DNA from 2 places in the Geomicrobium sp. JSM 1781026 genome. Region 2 is predicted to be linked to the other one. Evidence: predicted binding sites of a transcription regulator. Region 2 holds the regulator's gene; the other holds the start of a gene.
What was found. Region 2 encodes Rex, which represses fermentation and respiration genes when NADH is low (regulators of the CRP and FNR family bind a similar motif). Its sites were predicted from a motif close to TTGTGAAATATTTCACAA; they were not measured.

Region 1: the regulator Rex is predicted to act here: its motif matches at 12,491-12,508, upstream of ACE1TF_RS04490 (cytochrome ubiquinol oxidase subunit I).

Annotation. Positions count from the first base shown of each region.
Region 1 covers NZ_JBHFQF010000002.1:302,854-318,016, forward strand. The annotation lists gene ACE1TF_RS04410 (NCS1 family transporter) at 1-1,388, shown strand, start outside; gene ACE1TF_RS04415 (hypothetical protein) at 1,394-1,600, shown strand; gene ACE1TF_RS04420 (hypothetical protein) at 2,368-2,835, opposite strand; gene ACE1TF_RS04425 (helix-turn-helix transcriptional regulator) at 2,832-3,047, opposite strand; gene ACE1TF_RS04430 (GNAT family N-acetyltransferase) at 3,154-3,732, shown strand; gene ACE1TF_RS04435 (SDR family oxidoreductase) at 3,729-4,541, shown strand; gene ACE1TF_RS04440 (DUF368 domain-containing protein) at 4,555-5,373, shown strand; gene ACE1TF_RS04445 (hypothetical protein) at 5,429-5,938, shown strand; gene ACE1TF_RS04450 (GNAT family N-acetyltransferase) at 5,944-6,393, shown strand; gene ACE1TF_RS04455 (class I SAM-dependent methyltransferase) at 6,662-7,237, opposite strand; gene ACE1TF_RS04460 (GNAT family N-acetyltransferase) at 7,364-7,834, shown strand; gene ACE1TF_RS04465 (3-hydroxybutyrate dehydrogenase) at 7,885-8,673, shown strand; gene ACE1TF_RS04470 (DUF4385 domain-containing protein) at 8,772-9,221, opposite strand; gene ACE1TF_RS04475 (class I SAM-dependent methyltransferase) at 9,317-9,973, opposite strand; gene ACE1TF_RS04480 (ring-cleaving dioxygenase) at 10,093-11,043, opposite strand; gene ACE1TF_RS04485 (alpha/beta hydrolase) at 11,121-11,732, shown strand; gene ACE1TF_RS04490 (cytochrome ubiquinol oxidase subunit I) at 12,543-13,883, shown strand; gene ACE1TF_RS04495 (cytochrome d ubiquinol oxidase subunit II) at 13,880-14,896, shown strand; gene cydS (cytochrome bd oxidase small subunit CydS family protein) at 14,901-14,996, shown strand; gene ACE1TF_RS04505 (TraB/GumN family protein) at 15,158-15,163, shown strand, end outside.
Region 2 covers NZ_JBHFQF010000018.1:830-15,992, reverse strand. The annotation lists gene ACE1TF_RS19815 (trans-sulfuration enzyme family protein) at 1-574, shown strand, start outside; rRNA gene rrf (5S ribosomal RNA) at 660-776, shown strand; tRNA gene ACE1TF_RS19805 (tRNA-Met) at 787-863, shown strand; gene thiL (thiamine-phosphate kinase) at 1,615-2,586, shown strand; gene tsaE (tRNA (adenosine(37)-N6)-threonylcarbamoyltransferase complex ATPase subunit type 1 TsaE) at 2,601-3,056, shown strand; gene tsaB (tRNA (adenosine(37)-N6)-threonylcarbamoyltransferase complex dimerization subunit type 1 TsaB) at 3,053-3,754, shown strand; gene rimI (ribosomal protein S18-alanine N-acetyltransferase) at 3,771-4,217, shown strand; gene tsaD (tRNA (adenosine(37)-N6)-threonylcarbamoyltransferase complex transferase subunit TsaD) at 4,234-5,253, shown strand; gene ACE1TF_RS19775 (DUF1722 domain-containing protein) at 5,261-5,755, shown strand; gene ACE1TF_RS19770 (MFS transporter) at 5,800-6,975, opposite strand; purine riboswitch at 7,055-7,154, opposite strand; gene ACE1TF_RS19765 (ABC-F family ATP-binding cassette domain-containing protein) at 7,178-9,130, opposite strand; gene ACE1TF_RS19760 (redox-sensing transcriptional repressor Rex) at 9,269-9,910, shown strand; gene ACE1TF_RS19755 (twin-arginine translocase TatA/TatE family subunit) at 9,929-10,090, shown strand; gene tatC (twin-arginine translocase subunit TatC) at 10,135-10,905, shown strand; gene ACE1TF_RS19745 (DUF4305 domain-containing protein) at 11,046-11,234, opposite strand; gene ACE1TF_RS19740 (CPBP family intramembrane glutamic endopeptidase) at 11,231-11,974, opposite strand; gene groES (co-chaperone GroES) at 12,238-12,522, shown strand; gene groL (chaperonin GroEL) at 12,577-14,214, shown strand; gene ACE1TF_RS20475 (hypothetical protein) at 14,301-14,474, shown strand; gene ACE1TF_RS19725 (glycerophosphodiester phosphodiesterase) at 14,728-15,163, shown strand, end outside.

The DNA of each region.
Region 1 (15,163 bases), on a different contig from region 2:
CGGTCGGGTTTGCCATTCTTTGGGTGAGTATGGCCGTCGTTCTCGCTGCATTTGCGATTGGTGGAGACGGCATTCAAACGTTACCCTTACACCTCGTCATTATCGCAACGATTATCGGTTCTTTAGGGATTGGCCTTTGCATGACGCTGACCGGGGACATCGGCATTGAGCATGGGTTGTCATTTCCGGTGTATATGAGAGCTCCTTTTGGCACGATTGGTACGCACATTCCTTCAATTTTTCGCGGGTTCGTCGCCTCATGCTGGTTTGGGATTAACACATTCTTCGGTGCCACCGGAATTAATGCCATTTTGTTCATGCTGTTTGGCATCGATCAATGGTTCATTTGTTTTCTCATATTTGCCGCATTACAGCTTTTTAATACAGCATTTGGGATCAAAGCTGTCGAGCGTTTTGCTAATCTTGCCGCACCCGTAATTGTGATCATTTCTGGCTGGATGTACATCGCGCTTTCATCACAAGCAACCGCCGCCGGGCGTGATGTGTGGGCGTGGGTGGAAGCACCAGCGGTAGGGATTGAAGCGGTGAGTGCCTTCTTTATCGTTGTGATGGCAACGATGGGGTTTTGGGGGACGCTCGCTGCAGATATGCCATCCATATCACGGTTTATAAAAGCGCCGAAGTACGAGCGGAGTTGGTTCAAACGCAATCGTGGTCAGCTGATCGGCAGTCTCGTCGCCATGCCGATCGTTCACACATTCATGGTCATCGTTGGTGCAGTTTCGTACATGGCTGTCTTCAATTCCAATCCTGTAGAAGCATTAATGGAAACGACCACAAACGGAATCTTGCTCGGCGTACTCATGCTCATGATCGCCCTTGCCCAATGGTCAACAAACACATCTTCCAATGTCATTCCCGCTGCCACCATCTTTTCAAACGTTGGCGGACCGAAAGTGCCATTCTGGGTAGGGGTCATGATCGCAGGGGCGATTGGCGTTCTCGTGCAACCGTGGAACTTGTTTGACATCATTGTACCGGCACTTCTTTTCGTAGGTGGCATTTTAGCCGCCATTGTCGGCATCCTCGTCGTCGATTATTACATCATCCGCAAACGCCGCGTGAACGTGACTGATTTATATGAAGAAACCGGACAATATCATTATTGGAAAGGCATCAACGTCGCTGGACTATTGGCGTGGATTGCAGGTGGAGGGGGTTCCCTCCTGTTCCCGTCCTATTCATTTATCATCGGTCTCGTGCTCGGCGGGACGGTGTATTATGTTCTCGCCAAATATTGGTGGTTTAAGCGCTATCCGCAAGCAGAACTGGAAAACCCAGATGATGACACTTATCTCGGCTTAACCGTTGGAAGAGACTGGACCGTGCAAGACGAAGAAGTAGAAACCTTCAAAGAAGCGAGGTGAACCCTTTGAACGAGTACGACGATTATGTAAAAGAAAAACAAGAAATTGATGACTATATTTTAAGAGGGTATCAGATCAATGACGTTCGCGAAGACTTGAGTGGCGCACTACTTACCCTCGTGAACGCCGATGGAGAAAGAGAAACATTGCGAATCGGTAACGCCGACGCCAGAAAATACTTTGCCGTTTTACTGCTAGATAAGTTGAACTAAAGAAATTCACTGAATCGGATGACCGAGAGGGGTCTTTGCGGGTGAGTGCTTGCATATTGCGTGTTGAAATTCATCTCGTTGCCGATTGTTGTTCGTCACTGCAAGGGTTGCGGGCAACAAGAACAACGTTTGCCGAAGGGTAAAAAGTTGTAACCAAGGCGCACTGCCTGGCACAAGCATGTGATGGTCGGTCACGTATGTGACAATCCAGCCCTCAAATCTGGCACTTTCGGCACGCAACTGTCACAAATCGCGATATTTGTGACAGTTGACGACGTTTATGTGCGCATTCACGTTTAAAATCATGATTTTTCTTTCTCAAGTGTCACAAATATGAATATATGGGGCATTTGGACTTCTTTCCACACACCGTAGCCAGGAGGCAGAAACGTGATGTCGCACTTATACTCTGGAGTACAAGCATCTGCCTGAAGTGGAAAGAAACAACAATCTGTGCAATTAAGAAAATGTTACGTTCATCCTATGTTGATAAGTAAGCAAAAAAACGGGTGCCTTAGAGAGGCACTCGCTTTTTAAAGGCTAGCACAAGTCGCTATCGCCGAAAGCGCATGAGTAAGGAGAAAGTGGTCTAGCGTTTGAGCATGCCAAACGGCACTCACCTCTGTGTAAATTTTATTTAGTGGAAATCTTCCCATTGACATATCAATGGGAAGATTTCTGGCTTCTATGGTGTGATTTTCGCTACGTTTGGATCAGACGGTGTTGCAGGAAGCTAGTTGAAGCAGACCGCCTCGTAAATCAATGAGTTAGAACGCATAATACGCCCGGTTCCAAGTGATGGCATACACAATCACTTGAACGAGAGGAATGAGCATGACGACCAACACAGGAAAATAGGGTAGGGTCGTCATCACGAGTGGATATAACGTAATGAGGGCACCAGCGAGCGGGACGGCATAGTACATACTTACGTAAGAAGCTCGGCTCGCTTTTTGTGTAATGGTTTTCTCTCGTTCGTCGGTTTCTTCAATTTCTGCCGGGAGCCATACCGATTTACGGTATGGGATTTTTTTCGCCCTTGCGATGAAAAACTGGACGGCTGCGAAAATGGCAATTAGAACAATAGGCATCAAGTCTAATGAAGCGGAAGCTGCGAGTGATGGTTGTTGAATTGAGCCTACGAATTCGTGGACAAAGTTAAAGATGGCAACTAAACTCCAGCCGAACAAAAATAACGTTACAAATGAACAAATGAGTCCCCAAACAATCTTCATGTCGTTTCCTCCTCTTTTTCCAATGTAAATATTTGTTCAACGGGTAATTCGAACACTTCTGCAATTCGCATCGCCAAGATGAGGGAAGGGGTGTAATTGTCTTTTTCTAAAGCGACGATCGTTTGGCGTGTCACGCCAACGGCCTGTGCTAAATCTCCTTGCGTAAATTGGTCTCTGGCACGGAGATCTTTCACTCGATTTCGAATTTTCATCGTATCACCTAGTTATTAATGTATGGTTAACTTTACTTTTTGTCAAGTTCATTATACATTTATTTTTTAAAATGATATACTAGGAATACGTGAAAGGGTGGGGCCGTTGAATCCGTTATTGCTTGATTTTCCGCAACAATTTGAGACCGACCGGCTGTTGCTTCGTCTACCGCTGCCCGGGGATGGTGAAGCTGTTTACGATGCGATACGTGCTTCAAAATCAGAACTAAAACGTTGGCTACCGTTTGCACAAAAGGAGCGTACGCTGGAGGATGTTGAGCTTGATCTCCGAGAAGCGCACATCAATTTTTTGAAAAGGGAAGACTTGCGATTTCTACTATTTAGAAAAGATACGAGCCGACTTGTAGGTGTATCAGGACTACATCGGATTGATTGGGCTGTCCGGAAGTTTGAAATCGGCTATTGGGTCGATACAAGGCAACGTGGACAAGGGTACATATCAGAGGCCGTTGCTGGGATTACGCAATTTGCGTTCGAGCAACTCCGTGCGAGAAGAGTTGAAATTCGCTGTGACCGAATCAATCAAAGAAGTCGCGCTATTCCGGAGAAGGCAGGGTTTATGCTGGAAGGAATCTTAAGAAATGACGACACTGCCGCCTTTGACCCCCGTGAAATGAGAGATACGTGTGTGTATGCAAAGATTTCGAAAGAGGTGGAAGTTTGAAACCGCAAAAAAGAAACCCTTCCCCGTTACAAGGAAAGACCGTACTCATTACAGGTGTGAGTCGTAGAGCTGGCATTGGTTATGCGATTGCAAAGCAGTGTGCCGCTTACGGAGCATCCATCATAATTCAACATTTTCGCACTCACGATGAAGAGCAAGCGTGGGGTGCAGATCATCTCGAGGCAGTGGTTGCAGGAATTCAACAAGAGATGATCCCTAGTGCGCAGTTCGGCCATTATCATAGCAATTTCCTCCAGGAAGACAGTGCAGAAACGCTCATTAAAACGGTCGTCAAAGAGCATGGTGCTATTGACGCGATCGTTTGTAATCATGCACGGTCAGGTGGAGATGGCCCACTCGGCAACCTGACGGCACAAATGCTAGACAATCACTGGAAAGTGAATACGAGATCATCCGTATTGTTGGCGCAGGCGTTTGCCGATCAATACGATCCGACGCGGGGCCGAGGGAAGATCATTTTCATGACCTCAGGTCAACGACAAGGACCGATGCCCGGTGAAGTTGCCTATGCACTCGCCAAAGGAGCGCTTGCAGACATTACACTCACGCTCGCTGACCAACTCGCCGACCAGAACATTTGTGTGAACACGGTGAACCCAGGACCGGTCGATACCGGCTATCTGAACGATCAGTTGTGGGAGGAAACACGCACGAAGTTCCCATTTGACCGATTCGGTGAACCCGAAGACCCGGCACGGCTTATCTCCTGGCTTCTCACGGAAGAGGCGTCATGGATCACCGGTCAGATTATGAACACCGAAGGCGGATTCGCTCGGTGGCGGTCATGATGGAGGGGGTACGTTGAACTGGCGAAATACAGTAAAAGGCATGATGATGGGCGTCGTCGAAACCGTTCCAGGAGTGAGTAGCAGCACCATTGCTATGCTGTTAGGCATCTATGAAATCGTGATCCACGCCATTCACACCCTCACAACGAACGAATATAAGAAAGCGATTCGCTTTCTTTTGCCAATCGGGGTCGGCATTCTTGTCGGACTTGGTTTAACGATTTCCGTTATTAGCTATCTATTAGAGCATTTTCCGATACCGATCGGTTTTCTATTTATCGGGCTGATCGTTGGAATGTTGCCATTTATTTGGCGGGACGGGCTCGCTTCAGTAAGGCAGCAAGTGTACAGCTTTCCCCAGGTGATGCTCATGATCGGCTGTATCCTTTTTCTCGTTATGTTGAATGGGGTCGTCGGGGCAGACGCACGAGTCATGATGGAACTGACCTTCAGTGATTACGTGTATTTGTTTATTGCCGGTTGGTTTGCGAGTACGGCGCTTGTGTTGCCAGGGATGAGTGGTGCGCTCATTCTTGTCATTTTAGGCGTTTATGAAACGGCACTGTTGGCGCTCACAACGTTTGAGCTACCGGTTGTTATTGCGATCGGTTCGGGGGTCGTCGTTGGCATTCTCATCATGGGCAAAGTGGTCCGATTTATTCTGACTCGGTACCGAAGAACAACCTATGCTGCCATTTTTGGTTTGTTGAGCGGCTCAGTGTTTATCGTTTTTCCGGGACTGCCCGTCACAGCGATGGAGTGGGTCTTGAGTAGCTGTTTATTCGTAGGTGGATTGGTGTTTACATTTCAAGTAAGTTCAAAAAAGGGTTAATTGTATGAATAAAGGGTATGTGAGTAGTACTTCGTGTCAAAGGAGACGATGCCCGATGCGATGGATTGTTCTTCCATTAGTCGCCATGATTCTCATAGGCTGTGCTTCACAGTCTAATGACCCAGTAGCTGAAATTAACGAACAAATTGAAGAAAGCGAATTTAACGCAACCATTGCTGAACATGACCAGTTTGAGATTTTATCTGCGTATATCCAAGGGTCTGAAAGCTTTGATACGCTTTCGATCAACTACGGGGAGCCTGATTCCGATGAGCCTGCACCTGAGTTTCCAGAGACGAATGAATTTGAGAGTTTGTATGAAGGGTTCGTTGGGGAAACCGCAATTCAAGTCCAAATCCAAGAGTTTGAAACAGCGCTAACCGAAAGCGAAGAGATAGAGATTGCCGGCCATTCGGTTTCTGTCGGTGAATTTGGGCCCGACAATTATACGAACCACCTTGTAAACATGAATGATCATGGGTGGATCATCTTCTATTTCGACACAGACATCAGCGATGAAGAGATGCTTGGCTTTACTGAACAATTGATCGAAAGGAACGAGTAAAGCTCGTGGTTACGGTGAGAAAGTTAGACCGTGTTTCTCTCTCTATGCTTTCTCTGTTAGTCGATGAAAGCCAACGAGAGGGGTTTCGGTTCATTAGACGGTTACTGCGTGATTATGAAGAAGGAACAAACCGGTTTGACCAGCTCGGCGAATGTTTAGTCGGGGCTTATGCGAGTGACGGTCAGCTCATCGCCATTGCCGGCCTGAATACCGACCCTTATTGCGACGCAACAAGGGTCGGTCGGTTGCGCCGTTTTTACGTGTCTCGGCCGTATCGGAGGAAAGGCACAGGCACACTGATGCTCGAGTCAATCATTCAGTATGCAAAGCCAAACTATGACGTTCTGACGCTGTATACCGATTCAAAAAAAGCCGACCGGTTTTACACATCGTTTGGGTTTTCTCGTCTTGCACAGCATCGCTCCACGAATACGAGCCATTATCTGTATTTGTGATAGGAACACTTCGACATGCCGTTCCCCGCCTGGGGTGGCTCTGCGAGTGTCGCACCGATAGCATTTTCGCACTTCGAAATCGGGGGCATTGGGCAGGGAGACGTGCCCAGTTCTGCGCGCGAGTTTACCCATTGTGCGAGCAAGTTTGCTCATTTTAGCGATTTTAGTGCTGATTTCGTGAAACTAGAGCGCAGATTTGCTAACGCCTCAACATCCTTTTGTATGCTGTCCCCGCCTGGCCCTGCGCGAGTCGCTTCGCTGTCGGAACTTATCTCCGCGCAATAATAAGGTAAGCAGGGTCTCCACCCATTCTGAAGTCGAGGGGTAGTTGCTCAACGATTTCAAAGCCAGCAGCCATGATGGCAGATGACATTTGCTCGGATGACACACGTGGTCCAGAGGATGAAGAGGTGTGTTCCAGCTCTAAGCAGAGGAACTGTCCGTCATTTTGTAGAACACGGTGAATCTCTTTCAATACGTCGGGCAATTGTTGGGTCTCATGAAGCGAGATGGAAGCGAGCGTTGTATCCACCGTTTCATCTCCAAGAGGGATGGATGTGAAATCGCCCGTTATTGGGGTAATATTATGATGGTTTTGTTCCTTTGCCTTTTGCGAAAGGTAGGCTAGAATATTTTCATCACGGTCAAGGGCATATACCGTACCAGCTGTACGATCCGCAACCGGTAGTGTTAAGTAGCCAGTGCCCGCTCCGAGGTCAAGGATGTTTGCCGCAGGCTTGATGTGCAAACGGTCCAATAACTGGTCGGCAGGCAGCTTTTGTGTTCTGTCTTGATTTTCAAGTGCTTCAATCTTTCTTTGTAAACGTTCATGATGTGAATGCAATTGTCGGTCTCCTTTATTATAGATATATAGAGTCTTTAATATCTTTAATGTAACTGAAGAAAAATAAAGTGTCAAACTACAAATTTGGTATAATGAGTACAATGACGCTATGTTGGAGGTTCATGTATGGAAACAGATGTGGCACTAAAGTTTTATTCTAATCAACATGAGAAAAAATTAAACGAATTTGAACTTCCGTCTGAGCAAGAGAAGTTTACATCTTTACCTTCTGCAATGGGTGAGGTTCAGAAAGGTCAGTATCGTATTGTCATTTTACAAGATAATGAACCTGTCGGTTTCTTCTTATTGCACGCCACAAAGAGAGTGCAAGAATACACCGATAATCCTCATGCGATGTTACTTACAGCTTTGTCCATTGATTACAAACAGCAAGGCAAAGGTATCGCGAAGAAGAGCATGAACCAATTGCCAGCGTTTGTTCGAGAAGAGTTCCCAGGATGTGACCAAGTAGTACTAGCTGTAAATCATCGAAATATTGCAGCACAAATGGTATACAAACGCGTTGGATTTACAGATTCTGAACGTCGGATCGAAGGACCGATCGGAGAACAATATGTGTACGTCAAAAACATATAAACGATTCGGTTTGATTATACTCTGGAGAGTGAAATTATCGAAACGGGGGAATGGATGTGAATCAGTTACAAGGGAGAACAGCGCTAATTACAGGGGCAGCGAATGGCTTAGGTTGGGAGATCGCCAATCGGTTCGCTGATGCGGGTGCGAACGTCGTGTTGACTGACCGCAATGAGTCGTTACTTCATGATCGAGTTAAGCAGTTGCGAGGGAGAGGCAAGGACGTGCTTGCATTAGTATGTGATGTGCAGGATGAATCGAAGATTGAGCAGACGGTTCAGCAAACAGTAGAGCGGTTCGGACGGTTGGATATACTGCTGAATAATGCAGGCATGCAACACGTATCTCCGGTTGAAACGTTTCCAACGAAAACATTTGAAACGATGATTGATGTGATGCTTACGGGTCCGTTTCGATTGACGAAGGCAGTACTGCCAATGATGAAGCAGCAACAGTACGGCCGCATCATTAACATGGCGAGCATTAATGGTCTCATAGGGTATGCGGGCAAATCAGCATACAATAGTGCAAAGCACGGGCTCGTCGGTTTGACGAAAGTGACGGCGCTAGAGTGTGCGGCAGAAGGAATTACCGTGAACGCCCTTTGCCCTGGGTATGTTCGAACCGATCTCGTACAAAAGCAACTCGATGACCTTGCTAGTGAAATGAACGTTTCAGAAGAAGAAGTACTCGAGAAAAAGTTTTACCCGTTAATTCCGCAGCAACGATTACTCCAACCCAAAGAGATCGCCCATTACGCACTGTTCTTAGCGGATGAAGCGTCACAAGGAATTACAGGTCAAACGAATGTGATGGATGGCGGCTACACCGTAAAATGAGAAATTTCTCATTTTACGGTGTTTTTTAGCGCAATTGGGACGGTTCGTGTCTTGTGACGCCTCACGACGAGGAAGCGGGGCACTTTGGAAGGTGTTTACTACCCGTACTTTTTTTGGTGTTCGTGCTTCAACTGCAAATACTCTTCATCTTCCCGCACTGAGACCCATTTTTTCTCAAAAATAGCCGCTGCGGCTGCTTTTTCCTCATCAATTTTTCTCTCGTTCACTTCGCCATTCTTGCTATACTTCTTACCTCCTGGATAATTGGCGTACCGTCGGGCGCGTGTGTAGCCCATTTGTAAAAACTTTCTCGCCATATCCATTCCGACAAAATCGCCTGCTTTTTTGTACTGGGCGTATTGCTCATATATCTTCTCCGACGACTCCTCGGCAATGGACACGCTTTTAAATCGCCAATTTGGCAAGATTTCACTTTTATAAGGCTCGACAAGAAGCACACCTTGCTCGCCCCTGCCGACCCGGTAACGTTCCGGATGTTTACGGAAATCGGTATTGTCGAAATCGATGTCATCATAAAATTTACTCATCCTGCAACCCTCCTATGATTTTACATTACCTCAAGAGGTGCTTGTCCAAACCTACGGTTGCACGCAATCGTAAACGTTTGCGCGCAACAATAAAGTTACCAAGAGGGTTTGCCGGTCATCTTGTCGTAAGGGGGCTGCTTCGGACGTTTCTCGATCACGAGAATGCTGTCGTAATAGCTCATCGACCACGCAGATCTAGAAAAATCAGTCACAGCTAAACGTGAGTCCCTTGAGTACCACGCATGCAATTGATCAATGAACGGCTTTGAATATTCAATGAAATTGTTTGGGTTTTCATATCCTCCGCCGTATTCCTCCATGTAACTTGTGTGCAAGTCTTCGATGAGGAAGACGCCATCCGCAGACAACAATGGATACATTTCTTCAAAGGTGATGATCTGTTGGTGCATGAAGTGCCCGCCGTCATCAATAATGATGTCCATTTCCGGTAAGGTAGGCTTAATGGATTGCCAAAAGGTGCGATTGCCTTGGTCGCCAATAATAATGTTGACTTGCTCTTCTTCAAAGGATTTGCACACGGGGTTAATGTCTAGTCCGTAGATGGTGGCACCTTTTCCGAAGTATTCTTTCCACATTTGAAGCGACCCTCCGTGTGACACACCGACTTCCAAAATGTTAACGTCTGTTCCGACAAAACGATCAAAATGGCGCTCATAAATGTCAAAGTAATGGATCCATTTATGAATTAATCGTCCGTCATTCGATTCAAAGTACTTGTGTAGCTTATTCATTCGAACCTCCTTATGACGAGGATTTCTTTTATTTATACGCTAAGAAAATTGGAAAATGTGTTCGGGGCATGGCCGAATTTATGAACGTAAAAAACCGCCCACGTACGGGCGGCCGGTCATTACGTTTGCAGCGGCTGGAGTTTTGCTTCAATTTCCTTTCGGTTGGGTTCAAGAAAGTCAGGGAGAGAAAGAGATTTTCCTAATTGATCAACGGGTTCGTCGATTGCAAAGCCTGGTCCATCGGTCGCCAGTTCGTACAGAATACCGTTGGGTTCTCTGAAATAGAGAGAACGGAAATAATACCTGTCTACAAAGCCTGACGTTTGAAAGCCTTCCTCTTCAATTCGTTTTACCCACTGCTGGAGTTCTTCTTCGGTTTCTACCCGAAATGCGACGTGGTGCACACTGCCTCTTCCTTCTCTTGCTTTTGGTGAGGTCTTATCTTCTTCGACATGTACTTGTCCTGATAAACCTGCCCGGTCTGCTTCAAATACAAAAACTCGATGCTCACCGTTTTTATATTCGCCTTTTTTCGTGAAGCCGAGCACGTCAGTTAATACGTCGCTCGTTGGCTCTACGTATTGAACTTTCAAACGCACAGGACCTAGACCTAAGATGTTGTAGTCATTCGGGATCTCTTCAGGTGAAGATGGTTCCCGTTTGTCGTCCAAGTCGCTGTCGGCAACGAGGAACATCTTGTGTCCTTCAGGGTCTTGAAAAGGGAGAACAGCGGCGTTGTTCATCGTTTGGACTTCATTGTGCGTCACTTGGTACCTTTCAAAGCGAGTTTTCCAAAATGAAAGCGCAGCGACGGAAGACACGCGTAAAGATATGTCGTTAATGGTGTTTGTGCCGTCATGTTTTTGGGCGAGGTTTGGAATCTCAAAAAATGTAACTTCAGTGCCTGGGGTACCTTGTTCATCAGCATAAAATAAGTGATAAAACGACGTGTTGTCTTGGTTGACGGTTTTCTTTACGAGTTTCATTCCGAGTACATTCCGATAAAAGGCAAGATTCTTTTTCGCATCTTTTGTTAACGATGAAATATGGTGTTGACCGCGTAATTTCATACCCTTCACCTCACAGTTGATTTATTATCAGTTTAAATATAAACTGATAGAAAGTCAAACGGGAAGGAGCGATAACGATGAAGCATTTTTTTCATAAGAGTACGGATCACCCACACACATTTGTGCTACTTCACGGAAGTGGGGGGAGAGAAACCGACTTACTCAGCTTTGTTGGGGAAATTGACGTAAGGCAGTCAGTGTTAGGAATACGCGGGTCAGTGCGTGACCACGGTGGGTTTCGTCATTTTGAGCGGCCGACAGACGGAAAGTTTGATAGAGAAGAAATCAATCAACGTGCCGAAGAGGTGCTACACGTCATTGAAGATTACGTCCAGCATAACCAAGTGAACCGCAAACATATTCATCTGTTAGGCTATTCGAATGGGGCGAACTTGGCCGTAAACATGCTTCTTCAGCAACCCGAGCTCTTTTCAGCGGCTCTCCTTTTTCACCCGAGCCATCTGTACCCTGAAGCCGAGCGAAGTGATCTTAGCGGGATGCCGATTTTCATGACGAGTGGATCTCGAGATGCAATTACCCCGCCAGGAGAGGCATATGCCCTTAGACAGCAATTAGAAACCTTCGGTGCGGATGTAACTGTGGAACTCACCGATCACGGTCATGAGTTAACGAATAAGGAAGTAGATATTGCAGCAAGTTGGTGGAATAAAGGGTTGGCTAGCCGCTAAGAGCAGCGACGTTCCTGTGCAAGGTGCGGAGCGAGAGGGTGCGCGGTGGGAAGCGTGCACTGTGGTGTCGGAAATGTGCACTCTCGTGTCGAAACCGTGCACTGTGGTGTCGATAATGTGCACTCCTTTGTCGAAAGCGAGCACATGCCGTTTGCGCGTCGCCCCACAGCTACGCGTGTCAAATATACAACCAGTATGGATCATCCTCTTAGGTACAATACCAACTCCCGTGTCGAAAGTGAGCACATCGGTGTCGAAAATGTGCACTCCTTTGTCGAAAGCGTGCACATCCATGTCGAAAGCGAGCGCATGCCGTTTGCGCGTCGCCCCACAGCTACGCGTGTCAAATATACAACCAGTATGGGTCTGCCTCTTAGGTACAATACCAACTCCCGTGTCGAAAGTGAGCACATCGGTGTCGGAAAGGTGTACTCTCGTGTCGGAAATGTGCACTTCTTTGTCGAAAACGTGCACATCCATGTAAAAAGCATTCACACCCCAATAAAACCAGCTCGCTCAACATTGCATGAGCTGGTTTTATTCACGTTTCTAAGCGGTAGGAACCGTAAATTCCACCTGGTCACATGCTGCGCTGCCTACACGTTCAAATTTGCAGGTGTACCGTGTAAATAAAAACGGGTATAGCTAGATGATGACGACGAGTGACAAATTTTAAAACTGTGTCTAGACATTCATAAAATAGTCAAACCATACACATGTCATCCTACATATACAGCTGGTATAATAAAACTAAAAGATTGTGAAGTTGTGCACAATCTTTTTCGGGTCGTATGGAAAAGGAGGCAGCAGATGTTTATTGATGATCCGGTTTTGATGAGTCGACTGTTAACGTTATTGACACTATCTTTTCATATATTTTATGCGACTGTGGGTGTCGGGCTGCCACTCATGATTATGCTCTTTCATTGGCTAGGAATCCGTAAAGATGATATTCACTACATCCTTATGGCGAGAAGGCTTGCCAAAGGGTTCGTCGTCACCGTTGCGGTCGGCGTCGTCACGGGTACTGCGATTGGTTTGCAACTCGCGCTTCTATGGCCGAATTTTATGCAGCTTGCTGGACATATTATTGCCCTTCCACTATTTATGGAAGTGTTCGCGTTTTTCTTTGAAGCTATATTTCTAGGAATTTATTTATATACTTGGGACCGCTTTGATGATCAAAGAAAGCATTTGTTGTTACTTGTGCCTGTCGCGATCGGTGGGGCAATGAGTGCGTTCTTTATTACAGTTGTGAACTCGTTTATGAATTCACCTGGAGGTTTTGAACTCGTAAACGGGGAAATGGTTGACATTAATCCGTTGCTGGCGATGTTCACGCTCTCTATGCCAACGAAGGTTACCCACGTTCTTGCAACCGCGTATATGACGGTCGCCTTTATGTTGGCAGCAATTGCGGCGTTTCGCCTGCTGAAGGGAAGCCATACAACGTATTACAAAAAATCATTGAATGTCATGATGAAGGTTGGTTTCGTTTTTGCGATTGCAACCGCACTTATTGGTGACCTATCCGGTAAGTATTTGGCAGAGCACCAACCTGAAAAGCTAGCCGCTGCCGAGTGGCATTTCGAAACAGAAGAAGCGGCGCCGCTCATTTTATGGGGGATCCTTGATGACAACCAAGAAGTTCAGTATGGCATTGAGATTCCCTATGCGCTAAGTATACTTGCGCACAGCAATCCAATGGCGGAAGTGACCGGGCTAGAAGAGTTTCCAGAAGAATTACAGCCGCCACTTATTATCCACTACTTCTTCGATACGATGGTGACGATTGGGATGTTCATGCTTGCGCTATCCTTCGTATATGTGGTCGCAAAGTGGAGAAACTGGCAGTTTGTCGATCGAAAGTGGTATCGCTGGCTCATTGTGCTTGGAGGTCCGCTCTCGTTTTTAGCGATTCAAGCAGGTTGGTGGATGTCTGAAGTCGGTCGTCAGCCGTGGATTTTAAGAGGCATTATGACGGTAGACGAAGCGGCAACGACCGCCAGTTATGTAGACCTTGTGTTCATCGGCTTCGTGTTGCTCTATTTCATCCTCGGTGTGGGTACAATCGTCGTCTTACGCAAAATGTTCCGCGGTAAGCCGGTGGAAAAAGAACTCGAGGAGTTTACAGGAGGGGATGAGCGATGAGTTTAGAAGTTGTAGGGATTTCCGTACTATGGCTCTTCCTTTTCTTTTATATCATTGTCGGCTCGATTGATTATGGAGCCGGAGTGTTTAATACGCACAGTATTATGACAGGCAAACAGCACATTTTAAGCAAAGTCATTCAACGGTACTTGTCGCCGGTGTGGGAAGTCACGAATGTATTTTTCGTGTTCTTCTTTGTCGGCATCATTGGTTTCTTCCCTGACAGTGCGTATTATTTCGGAACGATACTGCTCATTCCAGCGAGTGTTTCAATTATCCTTCTTGCCATCCGCGGCTCGTATTATGCGTTTGAATCATACGGTGCCAAAGGGCATAAAGGGTATGCGTTTATGTATGGGGTGTCCGGGATTCTCATTCCTGCGTCTCTATCGGTCGTGCTCACGATTTCAGAAGGCGGGTTTGTCTATTTCGAAGATGGCAACCCGGTGCTCGATTATACCGGGCTATTTACGAGTCCGCTCACGTGGGCGATCGTCGTGTTGAGTATCGTGGCTGTCTTATATATTTCGTCAGTATTTCTCACGTGGTATGCAAATAAAACCGGCGACGGCAAAGCCACATCACTCATGCGCAAGTACGCGATGATTTGGTCTGTGCCACTCATTGTTGCCGCAAGCGGAATCATTGTGGAGCTTCGAAATCATAACATCCATCACTTCGAAAGCATTCTAAATCTATGGTGGATGTTCGCCATTTCATTCGTATTGTGGGTAGCGACGCTCGTGCTCATCGTGCGAGCGAAGCGGTTTGGTCTCGCGGTCTGGCTCATGATTGGACAATTTGCTTTCGCCTTCTTCGGGTATGGAATCTCCCATTACCCATATATTTTGTATCCGTATTTAACGATTTACGACGGTTTTACAAATGATGCGATGGCCATCTCGCTCATCGTCGTGTTTGGCCTCGGCATGTTGTTGTTATTGCCGTCACTCTACTTGCTTGTACGTCTCTTCTTATTTGATGACAAGTATGTAAAAGGAAAGAGGGGTTGAGCTCATGCTAGATGACTTTCTCATTCTCGTTGCTCCGTTCCTTGTGCTCATCGCAGCGATTGTGATTGCCTTCTTTATAGCCTCAAAAGATAAAACGTGACAGAAAAGAACGCCCCAACCAATGTCGATGGGGCGTTCTTTTTGAGTCGCTTCACGACCGTTCTTGGACTCTTCATAACCGAACGGCTACCTTCGAGTTTTGACCGGGTCTTATTTGTGTATATAGAGGGTGAACAGAAAAACAACGATGGAGGAACGATCATGAAA
Region 2 (15,163 bases):
TAGGCCTTATACATTAGGGGCAGACTTGGTCGTACATAGTGCAACCAAATATATTGGTGGGCACAGTGACGTTACCGCGGGCGTCCTTGTCGGAGAATCATCGTTAGTTGAGCAGGCGAAGAAAAAAGTCATCCAGTTAGGTATGAATGTCAGCCCCTTCGAAGCATGGCTCACGACACGAGGATTAAAGACGATCTCCGTTCGAATGAATCAACAAAGCAAAAACGCGGCAGAAGTGGCAACCTTTATGCAAGAGCAACCAGGTGTGAAGGTGTACTATCCAAACACCTTAAGTGATCATGGTAATGGAGCGATGGTAAGTTTCGACCTCGGCCATCAATTTGATGCGTATACATTTTTTAAGAGCTTACAATGGATTCGAATTGTACCCACATTGGCAGGAGTAGAAACGACAGTTTCTTACCCGCTAAAAACATCCCACCGCAGCATTCCGAGTGATTTGCAAAAACGCTTAGGTATAACGGAAGGACTTGTGAGAATGTCTGTAGGCCTAGAAGATAGCGGGGAAATCATTGAAGAATTGCGCCTTGCTTTAGCGGCTGCAAAAAAATAAATAAACTTTTTTTCTAGATGCCTTGCATTATCTTTTTTTCCATGATATATTATTACACGTGGCGTTGAGAGACACCACAAACGAATCTGGTGACATTGGCAAAGAGGTCACACCCGTTCCCATGCCGAACACGGAAGTTAAGCTCTTTAGCGCTGATGGTAATTGGGGGGCAGCCCCCTGTGAGAGTAGGACGTTGCCAGGTTTTTTCACATCGCGGGATAGAGCAGTCTGGTAGCTCGTCGGGCTCATAACCCGGAGGTCGGAGGTTCAAATCCTCCTCCCGCAACCAATTATTCTTTAGATTGTAGTACTCGAAGAGTGCAACCAATTTCACTCTCGACACTACGTCGAATTTTTTTCTTCTCTGCGAGAAAGAATTGTAGTGCCTGGAAGGTGCAACCAATTTTACCCTCGACACTACGTCGGCTAAACTTCGAAGCAAGAGGGGATAGTGGTACTGAGTGAGTGCAACCAATTAATATTTAGATTGTAGTACTCGGAGAGTGCAACCAAATTACTTTCGACACTACGTCGAATTTTTCCTTCTCTTTGAGAAAAGGTTGTAGTGCCTGGAAGTTGCAACCAAAAATACATAGCTCAATTAAACATACAAACGACAAATCGTTTGTTTTTTTGTGTTTAAGCGAACCTACTCATGTGACGATGCTGCAGATTTTTAGTGTCCAACGAAAGCATAACGCTAAGTAACTGTGTGTGCCTATTTGCGATAATGATCCACTGCATAGAGTAACAACGACAAAAAATTAGCGTTCGCAATGGGTCGGGCTCTGCTCGATAATGTGTGTGGGGATTTTACTTATTATTATCCAGAACACTTACGAAATCCCACCGTAAACGCGCTTATGTTGGCATTTACGGTTCTTCTGTGGGGATTTTGGAAAAATGAGAGAAGTTCTTCCTCCAAATACCCTCATGAACCGCATTTTGGGGCAGTTTTACAATGCGTGTACTTTCGTGTACGTGCACCAATTGTATGCTAGAATATTGGTTATGAGCCTTGACTTAAAGGGGTATAAATGATGGATGAATTTCGCTTAATAGAACGGATTCATAATACAATTGAAGATAAACAGCCAGGTGTGCGTGTCGGAATTGGGGATGATGCAGCAATTATTCAGCCAAATGCTGAATTGGAGACGATCTGTTGTGTCGACACGCTATGCGAAGGTGTGCATTTTAAACGATCAACGATGAAACCGGCAGACATTGGCTATAAGGCGCTCGCTGTAAACATTAGTGATGTAGCTGCAATGGGTGGAAAGCCTAAATATTACCTTGTATCCATTGCTGTTCCTCGTGGTTGGTCTGATGATGAAGTTCTTGAAATTTATGATGGAATGCAAAGCTTGGCACAGCAACAAGGGGTTCATCTCATTGGCGGTGACAGTGTGACATCAAAAAGTGAACTATACATATCTGTGACGGTTCTCGGTGAAGTGGCAAAGGGAAGGGCGTTACTTCGAAGTAGTGCACGCGTCGGTGATGTTGTTTTCGTTACGGGTTCATTAGGAGGTTCAGCTGCAGGTCTCGAGCAGTTATTAAATCAAGATGCTAACCCGAACAAAGCATTTGTTGAGGCGCATCAACGACCGCTGATGCATACTGGGGTTGCGCAAATGTTCACCGAGAACTCAACGAGAATGGCATTGAATGACATCAGTGATGGTTTATCAAGTGAAATATGGGAGATTGCTGAAAGTAGTGACGTTCATATTGAACTTGAGGAAAGCAACATCCCGATGCCAGAGTTGATGGAAGAGACGTTTGGGCGCGAACTTTCTTTGCGGTTTGCCTTTAACGGTGGTGAGGATTTTCAATTGCTAGGTACGGTTTCGAAAGAGGATTGGCCACGTATTGCTGAAGAGGCAAAACGTATAGGAGATCCACTTACAATAATCGGTCATGTCATCGGAAAAGGTGCAGATGTGACGTTAAACTCGACCACACAAAAAACACGCCTTGTGCGTGAAGGATATACACATCGTTCTTGAATAGAGGTGAGGGCATGAGAGAATACGAAATATTGACGAATGATACAGAAGAAACGATGCGTCTAGGGGAACAGCTAGGACAAGTCGCCAAACCAGGGGATGTTTATACGTTGGACGGGGATTTAGGTGCAGGGAAAACGCATTTTAGTAAAGGCTTTGGAAGAGGCCTAGGTGTTCAAGGGAATATCAATTCTCCAACATTTACCATTATCAAAGAGTATAAAGGAAGGCTTCCTTTTTACCATATTGACGCGTATCGCTTGGACGAGAGCGATGAGGAAGATCTCGGTCTCTCTGAATTTGTTGATGGAGACGGAGTAACAGTCATTGAATGGCCATCACGATTGAGCGTACCATTGCCTGAAAATACCGTTCATATTACCCTCCAACGACTTGGAGAGCAAGAGCGACGTTTACAAATCAAAACAAATGCTTTGCATTATACATCTGTGTTGGAGGTGTATGAATGATGATTCTTTCTATGGATACATCCACGTATGTGTTAGGTACTGCAATCGGTACAAACAGCGAGATTGTTGCAGAGTGGACGACGTACAAAAAAGAAAATCACTCTCTTCGCCTCATGCCAGGCATTGATGAGGTGATGAATCAAGCGAATCTGGAAATGAAAAATCTAACCGGCATTGTTGTGACGACGGGTCCTGGATCATATACAGGGGTGCGTATCGGCGTCGCTACGGCTAAGGCGATGGCGAGTTCATTGGACATCCCCTTATATGAAGTATCTTCACTTGAGCTGTTAGCCCAAAATGGGAAGTATACGAGCACCGTGATTTGTCCGTTTATTGATGCTAGACGAGGGCAAGTATATGCTGGTTTGTATGAATCAAATGATGGAGAAGTTTCTCAAATCCGTGAGGACGAGCTTGTGCTGATGAGTGATCTGCTAAAAGAACTGGACACGCTCGAGCGCAACGTTCTTTTTCTAAGTTTAGATCTAGAAAACCATAAAGAACAAATCCAAGAAGTTCTTGGCGAACGAGCAATATTTGGAGGCGCGACAGACAACCGCACGAAGCCAAGTGAGATGATCCATTTGGCAAGTAAAAAAGATGCTGCAACGAATGTAGACACGGTTGTCCCCCGGTATTTGCAATTGGCAGAGGCGGAGAAAAATATCCAGAAAGAATCTCGTGATGATGGGTAATGGTGCTCGCGAATTGGTGAACATTAGACGGATGACGGTTGCTGACATACCGGCAGTACTCATCGTTGAACAGGACGTATTCACGATGCCGTGGACAGAGCACGCATTTGTTAATGAGCTTGTGAAGAATCCGTTTGCTCATTATTTCGTGTTAGAGTTAGACGCACGAATCGTCGGATATGGTGGTGTTTGGCTCGTCATGCAAGAAGCGCATATCACGAATTTTGCTATCCATTCTTCCGTGCAAAGGCATGGGTATGGTGAACAGTTATTTCAAGAAGTTTTGGAGACGGCAAAGCAATACGATACGAGAAAGATGACGTTGGAAGTTCGCACGAGCAACACGGCGGCACAACGGTTATATGAGAAATTTGGATTTGTGAAGACGGGGATCGAAAAAGGATATTATACGGATACAAAAGAGGACGCTTTTGTTATGACGCTTGAAATGGAACCTAGTTAGAGAGGAAGATGAAGCATTGTTAACCCCTACAATTCTTGCTATTGAGACGAGCTGTGATGAGACAGCCGCAGCAATCGTTCGAGGTGGAAAAGAGATCTTGAGCAATCAAGTAGCGTCGCAAATTGCGATTCATGAACAATTTGGAGGCGTTGTGCCAGAGGTTGCCTCTCGTCACCACGTTGAAAATATGACAACGGTGATCAAGCATGCACTAGCTGAAGCGAACCTTACGTATGATGATATTGATGCTGTGGCGGTTACTGAAGGCCCTGGCCTAGTAGGTGCTCTGTTAGTCGGTGTGAATACGGCTAAAGCGGTTGCGTATGCACACAACTTACCACTGCTTCCAGTTAATCATATTGCAGGTCACATTCATGCGACGAACTTGGTTGATACGATTGAATACCCTGCGATGGCACTTGTTGTTTCAGGTGGACACACGTCTTTAGTCTACATGGAGACAGAGGGAAGTTATGAGGTTATTGGCGAGACAAGAGATGACGCTGTTGGTGAAGCATATGACAAGGTAGCTCGCACCATTGGTCTACCGTATCCAGGCGGACCACACATTGATCGGCTCGCCAGAGAAGTGGAACCAACGATCGATTTTCCTAGGTCATGGTTAGAGGAAGATACGTATGATTTTAGTTTTAGCGGATTGAAGTCATCGGTCTTAAACTATGTGCACAATCAAAAGCAAAGAGGCGAAGACATTCACGCAGAAGATATTGCAGCGAGCTTTCAAGCAAGTATTGTTGAGGTCCTCGTAGAAAGGGCATCGCGAGCGGCGCTCTCTTATGACACGAAACAGCTCATTGTTACAGGTGGAGTGGCTGCAAATCAAGCGATACGCAGTGCTATGAAAGATAAGATGGAGCGTATCGGTGTGCAACTCATCATCCCACCTTTATCTTTATGTACGGATAATGCAGCCATGATTGGTGCAGCTGCGTTTGTAGAATGGAAAAAGAAGAACGTTGCTGATTTGAAATTAAATGGGGTACCAAACCTCCCTCTTACTACACATGTGAGGTGAAAACAGAATGTCACGAATTACTTCTCGAAAGGCGGTCTCTAAAGCCGCTGAAGCTGTATGGGCAGCAAATAAATACTTCGTCCTCGCTTGCTCACAATCAGCATATCGGGACATTCGCCATCATTTACGTCCAAACGAACGCGATGTGAATGCTGCGTTTCTTCGGTTAAAGGAAATTGACAGGACTTATAGAGGAGTGCATTCCGCGGACTTGCCTGAGCTGTCCAATGCGCTCTACCACCTGCTCGGATACTTTAAATCTGATTTACTCACCGAAGAGCGTCAATATCTTCAGACTCGAGTAAAAGAAGATCCTGAGGAAGTTCTCGAGAAACTGGAGACGTACACATTTGCGTATGATAAGACGTATTTAAAAAGTTGCCGCCTATGGCAACGTGATCGTTCTTTCTCCCTTGTCCCTGTTGGTTTAAAGATTGAAGGAGAGCTAAGCGAAGCTTACGTTTGGGACTGGCAAGGAGATTATATTTGCGATGATAATTGATAAAAAAGCCAGCCTATAGGTCGACTATAGGCTGGCTTTTTGTGTCACTTTACTTCTGCTGACTGTTGAGTATAGTTCAGTTGTGGTCTGCGTAATGAGACGATTGCAAAACCAAATGCAATTAGAACGAGAACCGCTCCGAAGCTTGCGAGACTCATTACTGTTCCTGTAAATGCAAGTACGAGTCCTCCAACTGCTGAACCGATGGAGATTCCAAATTGCAAAGCGGAAGTGTTTAAACTTTGCTGGATGTCGGATGTTTTTGGCGCCGATTGAATTAAATAGTTTTGCATTGCCGGAGTGAGTGCCCAGCTTAGGCCACCCCATAATGCGGTAAACACGAGGAACATTAATAGATATCCGGTCGTGAAAGGGATGACGAACAGCACGACGGCAAATGTGGATACGACAGCAAGTATGGACGTTCTTGATCCAAACTTGTCACTGAGTACACCGCCGAGTGCATTCCCGCCAATAGATGCTACACCAATGATTAGATAAGAAATACTAATCCATAGCGGTTCCATCTGAAACGCTTCTTCAAGAAATGGTGTGAAATACGCATAAAGCACGTAGTGACCGGCGAGCATGAACAACGTAACTAAATGAGCAGTGCTAATCTTGATGCTTTTCAACGATTGTACTTGCTCACGGATCGGTACAACTTTCTCCACAGGCATCTTCTCAATGAGCAAGCTCACAAGAATAATTGAAAGCAAAGATAGAAGGGCAATGCCTAAAAAGACCGTTCTCCAATCCAATACTTCTGTTAGGAATATACCTACTGGGACACCAAAAACGAGAGAAGAGCTGATTCCCATAAACACAAGGCCAATCGCTTTTGCCCGATGGCTAGGTTTTACAATTTTCGCTGTTATGGTTAACGATAAGACGACAACTAGAGCCGTACTCATGGCTGTAATAACACGGGCAATCATAACGAGAGCGAAAGTCGTACTAAAGTACGTCATGATATTTCCAAGGGTAAAGATAATGAGTGCAATGATATATAATTTCTTCCGTTCAACTTTCGCAGTTATTGAGATTAATACAGGTGCTGAAATTGCGTAAACAAGGGCAAACACGGTAATGAGCTGACCAGCAGATGCAATGGTTACATCCAAATCAGCAGCAATGACAGGCAGTATACCCCCAACGATTAACTCCACGAGACCGACTGAAAAAGCTGCGGCGGCGAGAATGTACACTCTCCAATTCATACAAACAACCTTCTTCCTGTTTAGTAGTGATGGCGTTCATCATCGTTCAGGAAGACATAAAAAAATTCCTGATTACAAAAATGAAAACAGCCATTTTTGTAATCAGGAATTATCGGTTCCTGGTAGAGACCCTCAAACCATATCATTGAGGTTATACAACAGTTGATTATATTAGCACATGTCTTAAGCATTGGCAATCGTTTTATGATTGCAATTCCTGCCATTCTTCCAGGAGTTCTTCAATCTTTCGTTCATTTTGTTCGATATCTTCTTGGATCTTTGCCGCCCGAGCGAAGTCTTCGTATACGTCGGGCTGGAGAATAAGTGCTTGTAATTGTTCGGTTTCCGCCTCTAGTTGTTCAATGGCTTCTTCTAACATATCAATCTGTCTTTGGCGTTTGCGCGCTTCTCGTTTATCTTCTTTGCCTTGCATAAAATCTTTCTTTGCGGTTTGCGATGATTCAGGTGGGGCGGCATTTACTACACGGTCGTCAGTAAGTTCAGCAAGTCGCAGTCGTTCCCGCTCTGCTTCTTCTTCTTTTTTCTCTAAATAATAGTCATAGTTTCCGAGGTATTCAATAAGGGAGCCTTCATGAAATTCTAGTGTTCGTGTAGATAAACGGTTTAAGAAATAACGGTCATGCGAAATGAATACGCTCGTCCCTGGATAATCCAACAACGCCTCTTCAAGCACTTCTTTACTGTCGAGGTCCAAATGGTTCGTCGGCTCATCAAAGAGTAGCAAGTTTGCCTTTTTCATCATCAGTTTAGAAAGAACAAGTCGTGCTTTCTCCCCGCCACTCAGACTGTGGACAGGTTTTAGCACATCTTCCCCACTAAATAAGAAACGACCGAGAACCGTACGGATGTTCCGTTCATACACATGGGGATACTCGTCCCAAAGTTCTTGAAGCACGGTTTTACTCGCGTTCAAATCACGCTGTTCTTGGTCGTAATACCCTACAGTTACTTTGCTCCCGTGCAGCACATTTCCGTTCTCGGCTTCAAGACGCCCACCGAGGATCTTCAAGAGCGTGGACTTCCCAGTGCCATTCGGTCCAATCATCGCAACACTCTCACCGCGTGTAATCGCTAGATTCACTCCGGTGAGAACGGGCAAGTCACCATACGAAAATGAGAGGTCTCTCACACTGATTACATCATTTCCGCTCTTTTGTTCAATATCAAAAGAAATCGATGCACTCTTTTGATCAGAGAGGGGAGCGTCGATTCGATCCATTCGTTCTAATTTTCGGCGACGGCTTTGTGCACGTTTCGTCGTAGAAGCGCGAACGAGGTTTTTTTGGACGAAAGTTTCGAGCTGTTCAATTTCTTCTTGTTGTTTGTCATACGCTTTTTGTTGTAATTCTCGACGTTTATCGCGCTCAATGAGGTAATCTGTGTAATTGCCTGTAAAGACGGTCGCTTGCAAATGGGCAATTTCATATACTTTTGTTACGATTCGGTCAAGAAAATAACGGTCGTGGGAAACGACGAGAACAGCGCCATCATACCCGTTCAAGTAATTCTCTAGCCATGATAGTGTATGAATGTCCAGATGGTTCGTCGGCTCATCAAGAATGAGCAAGTCTGGTTTTAATAAGAGAAGTTTAGCGAGGGCCAATCTCGTTTTTTGGCCACCACTAAGCGTCTGAACTTTTTGGGTGTAATGTAAGTGATCGAAATTTAACCCAGATAGGATGCTGCGAATGTCCGCTTCATAACGGAAGCCACCTTTATTTTGAAAGGCTTCTTGTTTGTCATCGTATTCTTTCAACGTCTGTTCATACCGCTCGGGGTCCTCAAATACTTTTGGGTCAGACATTTGTTCTTCAAGTGCTCGGAGTTCATGTTGAAGCTTGATGACCTGTTCATACACGGTAAGCATCTCGTCCCAAATGCTGCGTGTCGAGTTCATGCCCGTGTCCTGGGCGAGAAAGCCGACGTTCACCGATTTGGGCATAATCACTTCACCGCTGTCATAAGACATTTCACCGGTAATAATTTTGAGTAGTGTTGTTTTTCCACTACCGTTGCGGCCAACGAGCGCAACACGTTCCCCGCTTTTGATTTCCATTTTTATATCTTGTAATATGGAGTCGACTCCAAATGATTTCGAAATTCGGTCACATTGCAGTATGATCAATGGGCTCATCCTTTTACGCAGACATCTGCGAGACTGTTTAGTCTAACGTTATAAGACAACGTCGGATAGGTCAAGCGTACAGCGACTTTGGTGAAAACATGTTATAATACTAGCTGTAAAGAGAAGACCGATCGTGAGGGAATGCCTATGGAGGAACAACAGAAAATACCCCAGGCAACAGCTAAGCGCTTGCCTTTATATTATCGTTATCTTGAGAACCTATATGGTTCTGGTAAGTTACGCGTGTCCTCAACAGAATTGAGCGAAGCGGTGAAGATTGACTCAGCAACCATTCGAAGGGATTTTTCGTATTTTGGCGCTCTAGGTCGTAAAGGATATGGTTATGATGTTCATTATTTGTTATCATTTTTCCGCAAAACACTCGATCAAGACGAGACGACACATGTTATATTAGTGGGTGTTGGGAACTTAGGCAAAGCGTTGCTTAACTATAACTTTGCCAAAAACAACAACACGCAAATCGTTCGAGCATTTGACAATGATCATTCACTTGTCGGTCACGAAATCGGCGGGGTCACCATTAGTCATATGGATGAACTAGACGAAAAGGTAACAACCGACATTAAAGCGGCAATCCTCGCCGTTCCGTCAGCTGTTGCACAAACGGTTGCAGATCGCTTGGCAAATACAGGTATTCAAGGCATTATGAACTTTACTCCTACGAGACTGAGCGTTCCTGATCACATCCGTTTGCATCACATTGATCTTTCGATTGAATTGCAATCTTTAATATACTTTCTCAAACATTACCCTCTACAAACAAAGTAATATAAAGGAGGAGACACTATGAATATTGGATTTGGCAGTATACTCGTAATCCTCATAGCTGCACTCATCGTCTTTGGTCCGAATAAGCTTCCTGAAGTAGGACGTGCGACGGGAAGTGCCGTACGAGAGTTCCGAAAGGCAACTCAGAACGTTCTTAACGATACGAAGAAGAATAAATAGATGGAGAACACAATGATTATGATTTGGATGAAGGACGGGTGTAGATGAAACAACAAGACATGACTTTTCTCGCCCATTTTGAAGAACTGCGCAAACGATTAATTATCGTTGCGATTTATCTTGTTGTCGGTATGGCTGGAGGATTTCTAGCTGCGCCTACGGTCATTGAATACTTACAAAATATCCCACAAGCCCAAGACTTCCCGATGAACGCCTTTCAGCTTACTGACCCGTTGCAAGTGTATATTAACTTTGCTTTTGTCATCGGTTTAATCTTAATTGTTCCAGTCATTTGGTATCAAATGTGGGCATTTGTTTCCCCAGGTTTGGCGGATAAAGAGAAGAAGATTACGTTATCTTATATCCCACTTGCGGTTTTGCTTTTCCTCGGTGGTATTGCCTTTTCTTATTATATCCTCATTCCTTATCTATTAGAGTTTTTAGCTAGTATCGGGGACCGACTCAACATTACAGAGCAATACGGAATTAAAGAATACTTTTCTTTCTTATTTCGGTTAACGATTCCGTTTGGGTTCTTATTCCAGCTGCCGGTGCTCATTATGTTCTTAACCCGACTCGGCCTCATTTCGCCGATGTTTTTGCACCGAATTCGGAAGTACGCCTACTTCGTACTCATTGTTATCGCAGCATTTATTACGCCACCGGAACTGATTTCCCACCTTATGGTTACCGTACCGTTATTGCTACTTTATGAATTAAGCCTCGTCATCTCTAGGGCGGTTTACAAGAAACGATTAAAAGAAGAAGCTGAAGCACAACGGCAAATGGCAGAGTCTGACACATATTCAGAGTAAACCTAAAAAAACTGAGCTCATTCAACTTGGAATGGGCTCAGTTTTTATTTTCGTAAAATCATACGTATGTACAGCAAACGACTGTGAAAGGTGATATTCGCCCCAACCATTCGTGGTTGGGGCGAATCGAAAAGCGTTCATCATTGATTGCTTTGGCTTTGTTTTCGTTTTTGTAAGTTGTGCCAGGCGAGCATGTAATCAGCCGCGGCAATGCTTATAAATAAAACCGAAAAGAATTCCCAGCCTTCCGTTTGTACATGAACGATCGCAAACATAACAAACAAATTCCCGACTAAGAAATACAATACCGCTAGAATAAGCGGATTCATGAGAAGAACACGCCAATTAACGGTGTAATGAACTGCGTCATCTGCTCAACATTTTCCATCATTTCCAAAACGTCATAGCCTAGATACTCAAGAAGGATCGGTAATGAGGCGACGGCGTTCATGAGACAGTGTGCAATGATCGGGACGATAATGCGGTTCGACATCACATAGACGAAAGCAAAGGCAAAACCTGCTCCTGCATAGACGAAAATATTCGCGATCTCCATGTGAACAATGGAGAAGGCTAAGGAGCTCAATCCAGCAGCAAAGAAGAAGTTCATATGTTTGTATAACTTGCCGAAAATCACTTGTCTAAACAAAATCTCTTCCATGATCGGACCGAAAATGACAACCGCAAGCAACATAATTGGAACCGAACTCATGACTTCTAATAACATCATCGTGTTCTCAGATTCACGGGGGGCTCCGTATAACCCAGACTGAATAGCAAATCCGAGGTTCTGACCAATGAGCGCAAGAGCGACACCGGCAAAGATCCAACCAATCGTTGGCCCTATATTAGAACGGGGTTTCTCCGGTCTCATGAGCGGATGTGCGTTTCGAATAAGCAACATCATCGTAACTGCACCGAGGAAAAACGGAATGACGACAGCCATGGACATGGCTGTTTCTAAACTCATGTTAGAAAATAAACCAAACACAATGCTCAACGTCAGCGATAGCACTTGGGCAACAATAAATGCGATCACAACGAGCCAGTATCGTAGCGTGTAACTCAAGGAACAAAACTCCTTTAGGTTCGGGAATTAAGAAAAAGCAATTCTATTGTAGCATGTCACAACGCGTATTGTCTGAAACAACATTCGTAACAAAAAAATTTCGTCAACCACTTGCAAAATTTAGGTGAAACTTTTATTATTGAAAGTGGAATTAGCACTCGTCGTGAGTGAGTGCTAATAAATCCCTTGTACAGTCACTGAACCCAGTATAACAACTGAAGAAGAGACGTGCTTACAACATAACTCAAAGGAGGTTGTTTTCCTTGTTAAAACCATTAGGTGATCGTGTTGTTATTGAACTAGTTGAGCAAGAAGAACAAACAGCGAGCGGGATTGTACTTCCTGACTCTGCTAAAGAAAAGCCACAAGAAGGTAAAGTTGTAGCTGTTGGCACAGGTCGTGTCACTGAAAACGGTGAGAAAGTAGCTCCAGAAGTAAGTGAAGGCGATGCGATTATCTTCTCTAAATACGCAGGAACAGAAGTAAAGCACGGAGACAATGAATATTTGATCTTACGTGAAAGTGATATTTTAGCCGTCATCGGTTAAGGAAGTTTCTCTTAGGCTCGCTGCCTAGATACATTTATTTAGGAGGTAATTTCAATGGCTAAAGATATTCGTTATAGTGAAGACGCACGCCGCGCAATGTTAAGCGGTGTTGACCAACTCGCAAATACAGTTAAAGTTACACTCGGACCTAAAGGACGTAACGTTGTTCTTGAAAAGAAATTCGGTTCACCACTAATTACAAATGATGGTGTGACGATTGCAAAGGAAATTGAGCTTGAAGACAACTTTGAAAACATGGGTGCACAACTCGTATCCGAAGTTGCGAGCAAGACAAACGACATTGCCGGTGACGGTACAACGACGGCAACGGTTCTTGCACAAGCGATGATCCAAGAAGGACTTAAAAACGTTACATCTGGTGCAAACCCAATGGGCGTTCGTCGTGGAATCGAAAAAGCTACAGCAGTTGCTGTTGAAGAACTTCAAAAGATTTCCCGGGAAATCGAAGGTCGCGACTCGATTAAGCAAGTAGCATCTGTTTCTGCAAACGACGAAGAAGTTGGCGAATTTATCGCTGAAGCGATGAGCCGTGTTGGAAACGACGGCGTTATTACTGTTGAAGAATCAAAAGGATTCACAACAGAGCTAGAAGTCGTAGAAGGTATGCAATTCGACCGTGGATATGCATCACCTTACATGGTTACGGATAACGAGAAGATGGAAGCAGAGCTTGAGAATCCTTACGTCCTCATTACAGACAAGAAGATCTCAAACATTCAAGAAGTTCTTCCAGTTCTTGAGCAAGTTGTTCAACAAAACCGTCCTATCCTCATCATCGCTGAAGATGTGGAAGGCGAAGCACTTGCAACACTTGTGCTTAACAAACTTCGTGGAACATTCAACGCTGTCGCTGTGAAAGCACCAGGCTTTGGTGATCGTCGTAAAGCAATGCTTGAAGACATCGCAGTTCTTACAGGCGGAACAGTTCTTACAGAAGATCTTGGACACGACTTGAAGTCAGCAACGATTGACCAACTCGGTCGCGCGTCTAAAATCGTTGTTACAAAAGACAACACAACAGTTGTTGAAGGTGCAGGAGCGCCTGACCAAATTACAGCTCGTGTAAACCAAATCAAATCACAAGCAGAAGAAACAACTTCTGAATTTGATAAAGAAAAACTTCAAGAGCGTCTTGCGAAGCTTTCTGGTGGGGTTGCTGTCCTTAAAGTAGGTGCAGCTTCTGAAACAGAAATGAAAGAACGTAAGCTACGCATTGAAGATGCTTTGAACTCAACACGTGCAGCGGTTGAAGAAGGCATGGTTTCCGGTGGTGGTACAGCATTTGTTAATGTGTACAACTCTGTTAAAGCGATCCAAGCTGAAGGAGACCAAGCAACAGGTGTCAACATCGTTCTTCACGCGCTTCAAGCACCTGTTCGTCAAATTGCACACAACGCTGGCCTTGAAGGGTCTGTCATTGTTGAGCGTTTAAAGACAGAAGAAATCGGTGTTGGTTACAACGCGGCAACAGACGAGTGGGTAAACATGTTCGACGCAGGTATTGTTGACCCAACAAAAGTAACGCGTTCAGCACTCCAAAACGCAGCCTCTGTATCTGCTTTGTTCCTAACAACAGAAGCAGTCGTTGCCGACCACCCAGAGCCAGAAGGCGCCGGCGGCGGAATGCCTGACATGGGCGGCATGGGCGGCGGAATGCCAGGAATGATGTAGTTCCGGCATTCGAGCCTAAATAAATTCAACCCCGAGCTAAATTCTATGAATTTAGCTCGGGGTTTTTTACTGTTTCAAAGGTTAACTTGCAGGTAGTGAGGTGGGTGAGGACGGATTGTCGAAAGTGTGGACACCTGTGTCGAGTATGTGCACATCTGTGCCGAAAGTGTGCACTTCGCTGTCGAATATGTGCACATCCATGTCGAAAACGTGCACACCCGTGTCGAAAGCGTGCACTTGGAATTGTACCTATGGGGTAGACACATACTGGTTGGAGATTTGACACACGTCGATGCAAGGGACGTACATATGGTGCAAACCTTTACACTCATTCTTTTCTTAAATACGGCTAAAATTCGGGGCTTTGTTCAAGTTACCTGTAACAACAATGTCCAACGTCACTTATTCTCCATATATCAGCATCAACTCTTAGTTGCAGAACGAGTAGTTTTCTACTAGTATTTATTATGTTTAAATCATACTAAATATATTACACACCAGGAGGTTTTGCACATGAGAAAGTCATGGCATATGGGTATTGGGACTGTCGGTTTAGTTGCAATAATGACGGCCTGCAGTTCTGATGAAGAGGAAGCAGATGTTGAAACAGGGGATGGGCATGAAACTGAGGAGATAGCAGAAGTAGATGAAGACGAAGAAGCAGAGGATGCAGATGAAGAAGTTGAACAGATGACCGCTCCAGATGATTTCGCTGTTATTGCTCACCGCGGGGCGAGCGGGTATGCTCCGGAAAGTACTGAGTATGCCTTTGATCTTGCACTAGAAATGGACGCAGATTATTTAGAGTTTGACGTGCAAATGACCGCTGATGGCGAGCTTGTTGCTTTTCATGATGATGAAATAAGCCGAACGACAGACGGAGAAGGAGCGATTGGTGATTATACGCTTGAAGAGCTGAAGGAACTAGATGCCGGCTCTTGGTTTAATG